3 linked regions of the Plantactinospora soyae genome follow. The protein of the gene in region 2 interacts with the protein of the main gene of each other region in a pairwise test. Links are inferred from orthologs where the notes say so. Each region holds a gene or a part of one and is shown on either strand. Other genes may lie near its edges.

Region 1 (3,135 bases), 8.2 Mb from region 2 along the record:
GCAGCCGTCCACCTACGGACAACCAGCACAACCGGCACAACCGGCGACGTACGGCCAACCGGCGCAGCCGGCCCAGCCGGGCAGCTACGGCCAACCGCCCCAGCCCACCCCGTACGGGCAGCAGCCGACGTCAGGCCCCGGTTGGGGGCAGCCGCAGCAACCCGCCTACGGCCAGCCGCCACAGCAGCCCGGCTACGGCCAGCCCCCGCAGCAGCCCGGCTACGGCCAGCAGCCGCCGTACGGCCAGCCGCCACAGCAGCCCGGGTACGGCCAGCCGCCGCAGCAGCCCTACGGTGCCGGTCAGGCGTACCCGCCGCAGTCCGCTCCTCCGGCCACGCCTTACCCGACCAGCGGGGCGCCGAACCAGCAGGACGGCGGTTACGGGGTCTATCCGCCGCAGTCCGGCCCGCCCGGCCCCGACCCGTACGGCGCCACCCCCGGCTATCCGGGCTACCAGCCGGGGCAGCCGGGCGCTCCCGGTGGGCCGTTCCCGCCGGCACCGCCCAAGAAGAGCAACAAGACGATGATCATCGTAATCGTCGCGGTCGGGGTGGTCCTGGTCCTCGGCGCCTGCGTCGGGCTCTGCCTCGGCCCGTTCGCGGCGATGGACCGGCTCCAGAACAGCGTGGAGGACAGCCAGGGCTTCGACCCGCCGGAGATCACCTCGGTGCCGGAGCCGACCCGGGCGGGCAGCGGCAGCGGCACCTCCGGTAACTCCGGCAGCGGCCAGTCGGTGGTCTACGAGGTGACCGGCAGCGGACGCGCCGCACTGTCGTACACCGACCAGTCCGGCAAGCCCACCCACGCCACCTCGGTCGACCTGCCCTGGCGGAAGGAGGTCAGGATTCCGGCGGACCTGCCCAAGATCGTGACCGCGATCCGGACCGGCGGGGGCTCCGGCGACATCGCCTGCAAGGTCACGGTCGACGGCCAACAGGCCGCCACCAAGACCGGCAGCGGCGATTTCGCGGCCGTCACCTGCTCCGAGTTCAGCACGGGCTGAGCCGGGGCGGAACGCCTAGGGTGACGGGGGTGACGACGACGATGGACCCCGATCCCCTGGTACGCCGGATGCGCCCGTTCGGTACCACCATCTTCGCGGAGATGTCGGCGCTGGCGGTGCGCACCGGTGCGGTCAACCTCGGCCAGGGCTTCCCGGACACCGACGGTCCGGCCGAGATGCTGGCCGCGGCGGTCGACGCGCTGCGCGGCGGTCAGAACCAGTACCCGCCCGGCCCCGGTATCCCCGCCCTGCGCGCGGCGGTCGCCGCCCACCAGCGCCGGTTCTGGGACCTGGAGTACGACCCGGACGGCGAGGTGCTGGTCACGGCCGGGGCGACCGAGGCGATCGCCGCCGCGATCCTCGGACTCTGCGAGCCGGGCGACGAGGTGGTCTGCTTCGAGCCCTACTACGACTCGTACGCGGCGTCGATCGCGCTGGCCGGCGCGGTCCGCCGGCCGGTGACGCTCCGCCCGACCGACAACGGCCGGTACGCGTTCGACCCGGCGGAGCTGCGGGCCGCGTTCGGCCCCCGTACCCGGCTGGTCCTGCTCAACTCGCCGCACAATCCGACCGGCAAGGTCTTCGACGCCGCCGAACTCGCGCTGATCGCCGAACTCTGCCAGGAGTACGACACCTACGCGGTCACCGACGAGGTGTACGAGCACCTGGTCTTCACCGACGCCGACTCCGGGCACGTCCCGCTGGCCGGCCTGCCCGGCATGTGGGAACGCACCCTGCGGGTGTCCTCGGCCGGCAAGACGTTCTCCTGCACCGGCTGGAAGATCGGCTGGGCCAGTGGGCCGGCCCGACTGGTCGCCGCGACGATGCGGGTCAAGCAGTTCCTGACCTTCGTGAACGGGGCGCCGCTGCAACCGGCGGTCGCGGTGGCGCTGGCCCTGCCGGACAGCTACTACGACGGGTACCGGGCCGATCTCCAGACCCGGCGGGACCAGCTCGTCGGCGGGCTGACCGAGGCCGGTTTCGGGGTGCTGTCCCCCGAGGGCACCTACTTCGTCACGGCCGACATCACCGCACTGGGCGGTCGGGACGGCATGGAGTTCTGCCGCGCCCTACCGGAGCGCTGCGGCGTGGTGGCCGTACCCACGCAGGTGTTCTACGACGATGCCGAGGCGGGACGACGGCTGGTCCGGTTCGCGTTCTGCAAGCGCCCGGAGGTCCTGGCCGAGGCCGTCACCCGACTGCGGGCGCTGACCTAGGCCCCGCCACCGGAACCGGCAGCGCCGGCTCAGGCCGGAACGGGACTGGGCGCCGGCTCAGGCCGGAACGGGACTGGCGTTGCGTACCTCGACCGCGATCCGCTCCGCCACGTCCTGGGCCACCCGCACCGTCGGCGCCTCGACCATCACCCGGACCAGCGGTTCGGTGCCGGACGGCCGGAGCAGTACCCGCCCCGTCTCGCCCAGTTCCGCCTCGGCGCGCTCGACCGCACCGAGCACCGCCGGCGCTCCGGCCCCGACGGTACGGTCGGCGACGGGGACGTTGATCAGCACCTGCGGCAGCTTGGTCACCACTGCGGCCAGCTCGGCCAGGCTGCGACCGGTGGCGGCCACCCGGGACATCAGGTGCAGGCCGGTGAGGATCCCGTCGCCGGTCGTGGCGTACGCGGGCAGCACCACGTGCCCGCTCTGCTCGCCGCCGAGCGCGTACCCGGAGGCCCGCAGCTCCTCCAGGACGTACCGGTCGCCGACCTTGGTCTCGATGAGCCGGATGCCCTCGGCCGACATGGCGAGCCGAAGACCCAGGTTGCTCATCACGGTCGCGACCAGGGTGTCCTGGGTCAGGGTCCCGGCGTCCCGCATGGCCAGGGCCAGGATCGCCATGATCTGGTCCCCGTCCACCTCGGTGCCGTCGGCGGCGACCGCGACGCACCGGTCGGCGTCGCCGTCGTGCGCGATGCCCAGGTCCGCACCGTGCTCCAGCACCGCGGCCTGGAGCGCGTCGAGGTGGTTCGACCCGCACTCGTCGTTGATGTTGAGGCCGTCCGGCTCGGCGTGGATCGAGATGACCTCGGCGCCCGCCTCCTGGTACGCGACCGGGGCGACCTCCGCGGCCGCGCCGTTCGCGCAGTCGACGACGATCTTCAACCCGTCGAGCCGGTGCGGAACCGTGCC
Region 2 (4,268 bases):
GGGGCCGGAAAGGTCGGGGCAGGCGTCGACGGGGCGGCGGGGCGGCCGTCGTCCCCATCGCCGAGCGGGCCTTCGGGATGGGAGTTTGCCGGGCTCACCGGATGATCCTCTCAGGCGGGGTGGACCGGCCGGGGCCCGGATCCGGAGAACGGCTCAGGACAGGGGTGATCCGGAGCCCTCGCCGTCACCCGGGCGCCCCGGCAGCCCGGATGTTGGGAAGGGCCCCTTCCTATACAGAAAGCGATAGGAAGGGGCCCTTCCTTGCACCTCAGCCGGCGACGGCGCTGGGGCCGAGCAGGGCCTTGAGGTCGGCCATCAGCGCGGTGGTCGGGGCCACCCGGAGGGGGCTGAGCCGGAGCAGGGTGGCCCGGGAGCCGTTGATCAGTTTGACGTGCACCTCGGCCGAGCCGGGATGGCTGGTCAGCACCTCGCGGAGTCGTTCGACCAGAGGTGGGGTGCAGCGGGACGGCGGAAGGGCGAGGACGATCGGCTTGACCTCGTCGGCGGCGGTGATCTCCGGCATGGAGAGGTCCATGGCCATCATCCGGGGCTGATCGTCCCGGCGGTCGACCCGGCCCTTGACGACGACGATCGCGTCCTCGGCGATGTACTGGCCGACCAGTTCGTAGGTGTTCGGGAAGAACAGCACCTCGACCGCCCCGCCGAGGTCCTCCAGGGTGGCCGACGCCCAGGCCCGGCCCTGCTTGGTGATCCGTCGCTGGACCCCGGAGAGGATGCCGGCCAGGTTCACCACCGCACCGTCGCTGACCGCGCCCTCCTCGGCGAGCGTGGCGATGGACATGTCCGCGGCGGCGGCGAGGACGTGCTCCACGCCGAACAGCGGATGGTCGGAGACGTAGAGGCCGAGCATCTCCCGTTCGAAGGTGAGCAGGTCGGTCTTGTCCCACTCCGTGGTCGGGATCGGCGGGGTGACCACCATGCCGCCGCCGGCACCACCGTCGCCACCGCCACCGAAGGCGTCGCCGAACAGGTCGTACTGGCCGACCGCCTCGTTGCGCTTCAGCGCGATGAACGAGTCGATCGCGTCGGTGTGTACGGCGAGCAGCCCCTTGCGGGTGTGCCCGAGCGAGTCGTAGGCGCCGGCCTTGATCAGCGATTCCATCGTCTTCTTGTTGCAGGCGACGGCGTCGACCTTGCGCAGGTAGTCGTAGAAGTCGGTGAACCGGCCCTTCTCCTTGCGGGAGCGGCGGATCGACTCGACCACGTTCGTGCCGACGTTGCGGACGGCGGCCAGCCCGAACCGGATGTCGGTGCCGACGGCGGCGAACCGGGCGTTGGACTCGTTGACGTCCGGCGGCAGCACCTTGATGCCCATCCGCCGGCACTCGGCGAGGTAGACCGCCGACTTGTCCTTGTCGTCGCCGACCGAGGTCAGCAGCGCGCTCATGTACTCGGCCGGGAAGTTGGCCTTCAGGTAGGCGGTCCAGTAGGAGACCACCCCGTACGCGGCACTGTGCGCCTTGTTGAAGGCGTAGTCGGAGAACGGGACCAGGATGTCCCAGAGCGTCTTGATCGCCGCGTCGCTGTAGTTGTTGGCCTTCATGCCGGCGGCGAACGGCTTGAACTCCTTGTCGAGGATCTCCTTCTTCTTCTTGCCCATCGCCCGGCGGAGCAGGTCCGCGGCGCCGAGGGTGTACCCGGCGACCTTCTGGGCGATCGCCATCACCTGCTCCTGGTAGACGATCAGCCCGTAGGTGTCGCCCAGGATCTCGGAGAGGGACTCGGCCAGCTCGGGGTGGATCGGCACCACCGGCTTGCGGTTGTTCTTCCGGTCGGCGTACTCGTTGTGCGCGTTGGCGCCCATCGGGCCGGGCCGGTAGAGCGCGCCGACGGCCGAGATGTCCTCGAAGTTGTCCGGTGCCATCGAGCGGAGCAGGGCCCGCATCGGGCCGCCGTCGAACTGGAACACCCCGAGGGTGTCGCCCCGGCCGAGCAGGGCGTACGTCGCCTTGTCGTCCAGCGGCAGGTCCTCCAGGACCAGGTCGATCCCCCGGTTGTCCCGGATGGCGTCCAGCGCGTCGTCCATGATGGTCAGGTTGCGCAGGCCCAGGAAGTCCATCTTGAGCAGGCCGATGGTCTCGCAGGCACCCATGTCCCACTGGGTGATGATCGAGCCGTCCTGCTCGCGCTTGTGGATCGGCAGCACGTCGAGCAGCGGGTCCCGGGACAGGATGACGCCGGCCGCGTGTACGCCCCACTGCCGCTTGAGCCCCTCCAGCCCCTTGGCGGTGTCGACGATCTTCGCCACCTCGGCGTCACCGTCGTAGAGCTGGCGGAACTCGGCCGCCTCCTGGTAACGCTGGTGGTTCGGGTCGAAGATGCCGCCGAGCGGGATGTCCTTGCCCATCACCGCCGGGGGCATCGCCTTGGTGATCCGGTCACCCATCGCGAACGGGTAGCCGAGGACCCGGGCCGCGTCCTTGATCGCCGCCTTCGCCTTGATCGTGCCGTACGTAATGATCTGCGCGACCCGCGCCTCGCCGTACTTCTCGGTGGCGTAGCGGATCATGTCACCGCGCCGACGCTCGTCGAAGTCCATGTCGATGTCGGGCATCGAGACGCGGTCGGGGTTGAGGAACCGCTCGAAGAGCAGGCCGTGCGCCATCGGGTCCAGTTCGGTGATGCCCAGCGCGTACGCGATCAGCGCGCCGGCCGCCGAGCCACGGCCCGGTCCGACCCGGATCCCCTCCCGCTTGGCGTACGCGATGAGGTCGGCGGTGACCAGGAAGTAGCCCGGAAAGCCCATCGTGATGATCACGTCGAGCTCGTACTCGGCCTGCTTGCGGCGGTCCTCCGGAATGCCGCCCGGGAACCGCCGCTCCAGCCCGCGCAGCACCTCCTTGCGGAGGTACGTCTCCTCGGTCTCCCCGGCCGGGATCGGGAACTGCGGCATCAGGTTGCGCGAGGCGAACACCGTCGAGTAGTCGCCGATCTTCTCGGCGATCTCCAGGGTGTTGTCGCAGGCCCCGGGGACCTCGGCGTCCCAGAGTGCGCGCATCTCGGCCGGCGACTTCAGATAGAAGTCCCGGGCGTCGAACCTGAACCGCTTCGGGTCGGCCATCGTCGACCCGGACTGCACGCAGAGCAGCACCTCGTGCGCGTCCGCGTCCTTGGCGTACGTGTAGTGCAGGTCGTTGGTGGCCACCGGCTTCAGGTTGAGCTTCTTGCCCAGCCGGATCAGGTCCTGCCGGATCCGGGTCTCGATGTCGAGCCCGTGGTCCATCACCTCGAGGTAGTAGTTGTCCGCCCCGAAGATGTCCCGGAACTCCGACGCCGACTCGCACGCCTTCTCGAAGTTGCCGATCCGCAGCCAGGTCTGCACCTCGCCGGACGGGCAGCCGGTGGTGGCGATGATGCCCTTGCCGTACTCGTGCAGCAGTTCCCGGTCGGCGCGCGGCTTGTAGAAGTAGCCCTCCAGGCTCGACCGGGACTGCAACCGGAACAGGTTCCGCAGCCCCTCGGCGTCCGCCGCCAGCATCGTCATGTGGGTGTACGCGCCACCGCCGGAGACGTCGTTCTCGCCGCCGTCGGCCCAGCGGACCCGGGTCCGGTCCCGACGGTCCGTCCCCGGAGTCAGATAGATCTCACTGCCGATGATCGGTCTGACCCCGGCGGCCGTGGCCTGCTTGTGGAAGTCGTACGCGCCGAACAGGTTGCCGTGGTCGGTCATCGCCAGCGCCGGCATGCCGAGCCGGTCCGTCTCGGCGAACAACTCCTTGAGTCGGGCCGCCCCGTCGAGCATCGAGTACTCGGTGTGCACATGAAGGTGCACGAACGAGTCAGACACCCAGGGCCCCCTTCCCTCACGCGGCTGCCGGCCGACCCGCCAACCCACCGGTCGACGGCGGCTACCGGTCACCCAGCGACGCATCCCCCACGGCACCACCGCCGCACCTGGCGTACGCAGCCGGAACGGCACGATCCATGCCCTACGGCAGGACACCGTCCCCGGCGAAGCGCCACCGCCGGCCCCCGAGCCTAGTCCCCGGATCGTCCGGCCTCTAGGGGCCACACCCGCCGTCGCGAGCTGTCCCACATCCCGCCCGCGACACGCCGACCGACGCCACCGTTCCGGCCCGGACGGTGCCCTGATCCGGACCGGACAGCGGGACGATCCGGCCCGGCCGGAAGCGCGTCCCGGAACCGGTCGACCCGGCCGGGGACACGGCCCGGGACTCGGCGGGGACGCCGCAGGTGAGCAGGGTCCGGGTGCCGACACGGCCCGGAACTCGGCGGGGACACGGCCC
Region 3 (3,067 bases), 8.2 Mb from region 2 along the record:
GGACGGTGACGGCCTGCCGGCGCTTACGGTCGATGCGGACACCCACGGTGTCTCGCTTGTCGATGTCGAACTCCAGCCAGGCACCCCGACTCGGGATGACCTTGACGCTGGAGAGGTCGCGGTCGGAGGTCTTGTCCGGCTCCTTGGAGAAGTACACGCCCGGGGACCGGACGAGCTGACTCACCACGACGCGCTCGGTGCCGTTGATGATGAAGGTGCCCTTGGGCGTCATCATCGGGAAGTCGCCCATGAACACCGTCTGGCTCTTGATCTCGCCAGTGGTGTTGTTGGTGAACTCCGCGGTCACGAACAGCGGGGCGCAGTAGGTCAGGTCCTTCTCCTTGCACTCCTCGATCGAGGCCTTGACCTCGTCGAAGCGGGGCGCGGAGAAGGAAAGTGACATAGTGCCGGAGAAGTCCTCAATGGGACTGATCTCGTCGAGGATCTCAGCGAGACCCGATCGAGCGTGCGGGTCGTCGGCCGACCGGCCCTGCCAACCCTCGTTGCCGACCAGCCAGTCAAACGACTCGTTCTGGATGGCGAGGAGGTTGGGGACCTCGAGGTGTTCGGTAATCCTGCCGAAGGAAATTCGGCGGGGCGCGAAAGCGCTCGACGTACGACTGGTCTTCGCAGGGCGGGAAGCTGCCAAGATGCGTCCTTCCGAGGACCGGTGCTGCAGAACGGCTGTTACGCGTGCACTCCAATGGCCCCACTCCAAATATCCACAATCGGACATTCCGAGCAGGGGTCAAGTCGGAAGGCAGCGCAAACTAGCAGTGTAGCCGAGCGGCTAACCGCTGTCCAGCCCACCACGGCAGGGCGTTGCAGAACGTGTCGCCGACACTCGGTCGGCGCGCGCTGAGCGCGCTTACACGTTCCCGCACGCATCCCGCTAGGCCCGTCTGATACCAGCGGCTCGTGGTGCTGCCGTCGGCTCTTACCCAGGTGTCGGCCGTCGCAAGCGCGGAAGGTCTTGCTGATGTCAGCGTGCCTGCCGCTTCGTGCCGCGTCAAGGGCTGATGCCCGGGTCGGACAACGTCTTTACCCGGGTCGCCATCCCGCGGCGGCCGCCCGGGCGGCCGTACGACCACGGTCGGAGGCGCCAAAGCCCTGATCATCGACGGTCGCAGGCTGTCAGCGGACGGGAACGGGCGGCGATCCGGCGCCGGATCACCGCCCGTGGCGAATTCCTGTGCGTCAGCTCACTCGACCCGACGCGGACACCCGCCACGGCCCGTTCCCCGTCGGGTCCCACTCGGCGGAGCGGGGACGAAAGGATCGGGCCGGGACGGATGACGTGGTGCGAACCTACTTGAGGGTGACCTTGGCGCCCTCGGCCTCGAGCTTGGCCTTGGCCTTGTCGGCGGTCTCCTTGTTGGCCTTCTCCAGGACGGCCTTCGGCGCGGCCTCGACCAGGTCCTTGGCCTCCTTGAGGCCCAGGCCGGTCAGCTCGCGGACGACCTTGATGACCTGAATCTTCTTGCCACCGTCGGCGTCGAGGATGACGTCGAACTCGTCCTGCTCCGGCTCGGCCTCGGCCGGCGCGGCAGCGCCACCGGCGGCGGCCATCGCGACCGGCGCCGCGGCGGTGACGTCGAAGGTCGTCTCGAACTGCTTCACGAACTCCGACAGCTCGATCAGCGTCATCTCCTTGAACGCGTCGAGCAGCTCGTCGGTGCTGAGCTTCGCCATGATGTCTGGCGTCCTTTCGTAGATCTGTTACACGAATATCGGGGTATCGGACGGGCTGGCCTCAGGCCTGCCCCTCCTTCTCACGCTTGTCCTGCAGGGCAGCCGCCAAGCGGGCGGTCTGCGCCAGCGGCGCCTGGAACAGGGCAGCGGCCTTGCTCAGGCTGCCCTTCATCGCGCCGGCCAGCTTGGCCAGCAGCACCTCACGGGACTCAAGGTCGGCAAGCTTGTTGACCTCGTCCGCGGTGATCGCCCGGCCCTCGAAGACGCCACCCTTGATGACGAGCTTCGGATTGGCCTTCGCGAACTCCCGCAGACCCTTCGCCGCTTCGACCACGTCCCCGGAGACGAAAGTCAGCGCGGTAGGACCGGTGAACAGCTCGTCGAGGCCGGCAATGCCAGCATCCGTCGCGGCACGCTTCGCCAGCGTGTTCTTCGCAACCTCGTAGGTCGTGTCCCGACCGAGCGTGCGACGCAACTGGGTCAGCTGGGAAACCGTCAGACCACGGTATTCGGTCAGCACGGTGGCACCCGAGTTACGGAAGTACTCGGTGAGCTCGGCGACGGCGGTGGCCTTGTCAGCCCGAACCGGCTTGTCCGCCATGTCCCTCCTCTCTCATTGCTCCAGGCTGGTCACCACCGACACCGATCGGCCCTGCGGCTCGATCGGGCAACGGGTGCGTCGGAGGCTCCGCCACAACGAGAGACGCCCCGGCGCACGGCGCACGGGGCGGGAAGATCATGTGATCATGACCTGGCACGCTATCCGTCTCGCCCTGCGCGGGCCGTCCCGTCCAACGGGACCTTCGACCGTGCCGAAGCACGGTGACCAGCGGTCTCTGGGTGAATACGATTTCCGCCCGCAGAAGCGCGGACAGAATCACAGCCTACGGTACGCCCCGGGTGACGGCCAAATCACCCGAGGTGGTCCCGGTCACGCCCGTCGACGGCGCAACCAGGCGTAGCCGGCCAGCGCGACGGCGCTCCAGGCCAGGGCGTGTGCCGTCAGCAGCGCCAGCGTGCCCGCCGTCGGGCCCGTCGTACTCGCCCGGGCGGTCGCCAGCACCGGCGGCGCGAGCCAGGGCACCACCGAGGTCTTCAGGCCGAACACGAACGCCCCGACCACCCCGCCGACCAGGACGGCCACCCCGTAGAGCGGGCTCGCCGTCGCCGCCCGGCTGGCCAGCGCGCCCAGGGCGATCGCCGCCGGCAGGACCAGCAGGTACGCCCACAGCCCGACCCCCAGCCCCAGGAGGATCGGCAGGTCGCCGGTCCGCTCCGGCCCGGTGACCCCGCCGACCAGCCAGGGTACGAGCAACGCGACCGGCGCGAAGGCCAACCCGGCCACCACGGCGGCGAGTACGCCCGCGGCCAGTTC

Evidence for each region.
Region 1: the proteins of dnaE (region 2) and H4W31_RS03610 interact in binary tests that used the Escherichia coli proteins (3 or more experiments, as listed by UniProt). The link is inferred for Plantactinospora soyae from one-to-one orthologs.
Region 3: the proteins of dnaE (region 2) and rplL interact in binary tests that used the Escherichia coli proteins (3 or more experiments, as listed by UniProt). The link is inferred for Plantactinospora soyae from one-to-one orthologs.

What each region holds. Positions count from the first base shown.
Region 1 is NZ_JADBEB010000001.1:826,242-829,376, forward strand. Bases 146-3,132 are described here. They hold H4W31_RS03610 (pyridoxal phosphate-dependent aminotransferase), read left to right. Parts: upstream 146-1,044; coding sequence 1,045-2,220; downstream 2,221-3,132. Other genes in these bases: H4W31_RS03605 (MmpS family transport accessory protein), read left to right, coding at 146-1,003; glmM (phosphoglucosamine mutase), read right to left, coding at 2,278-3,132. In the rest of the region: more of H4W31_RS03605, read left to right, coding at 1-145; more of glmM, read right to left, coding at 3,133-3,135. UniProt on the Escherichia coli protein: Shows aminotransferase activity with methionine and histidine as substrates, and to a lesser extent also with phenylalanine.
Region 2 is NZ_JADBEB010000001.1:9,070,020-9,074,287, forward strand. What follows is about bases 69-4,188. They hold dnaE (DNA polymerase III subunit alpha), read right to left. Parts: upstream 3,809-4,188; coding sequence 269-3,808; downstream 69-268. Other genes in these bases: H4W31_RS39550 (DUF2567 domain-containing protein), read right to left, coding at 69-98. Also shown: more of H4W31_RS39550, read right to left, coding at 1-68. UniProt on the Escherichia coli protein: DNA polymerase III is a complex, multichain enzyme responsible for most of the replicative synthesis in bacteria. This DNA polymerase also exhibits 3' to 5' exonuclease activity. The alpha chain is the DNA polymerase catalytic subunit.
Region 3 is NZ_JADBEB010000001.1:913,375-916,441, forward strand. The notes cover bases 1-2,919. They hold rplL (50S ribosomal protein L7/L12), read right to left. Parts: upstream 1,693-2,919; coding sequence 1,309-1,692; downstream 1-1,308. Other genes in these bases: rpoB (DNA-directed RNA polymerase subunit beta), read right to left, coding at 1-649; rplJ (50S ribosomal protein L10), read right to left, coding at 1,754-2,293; H4W31_RS04020 (hypothetical protein), read right to left, coding at 2,624-2,919. Also shown: more of H4W31_RS04020, read right to left, coding at 2,920-3,067. UniProt on the Escherichia coli protein: The binding site for several of the GTPase factors involved in protein synthesis (IF-2, EF-Tu, EF-G and RF3). Is thus essential for accurate translation.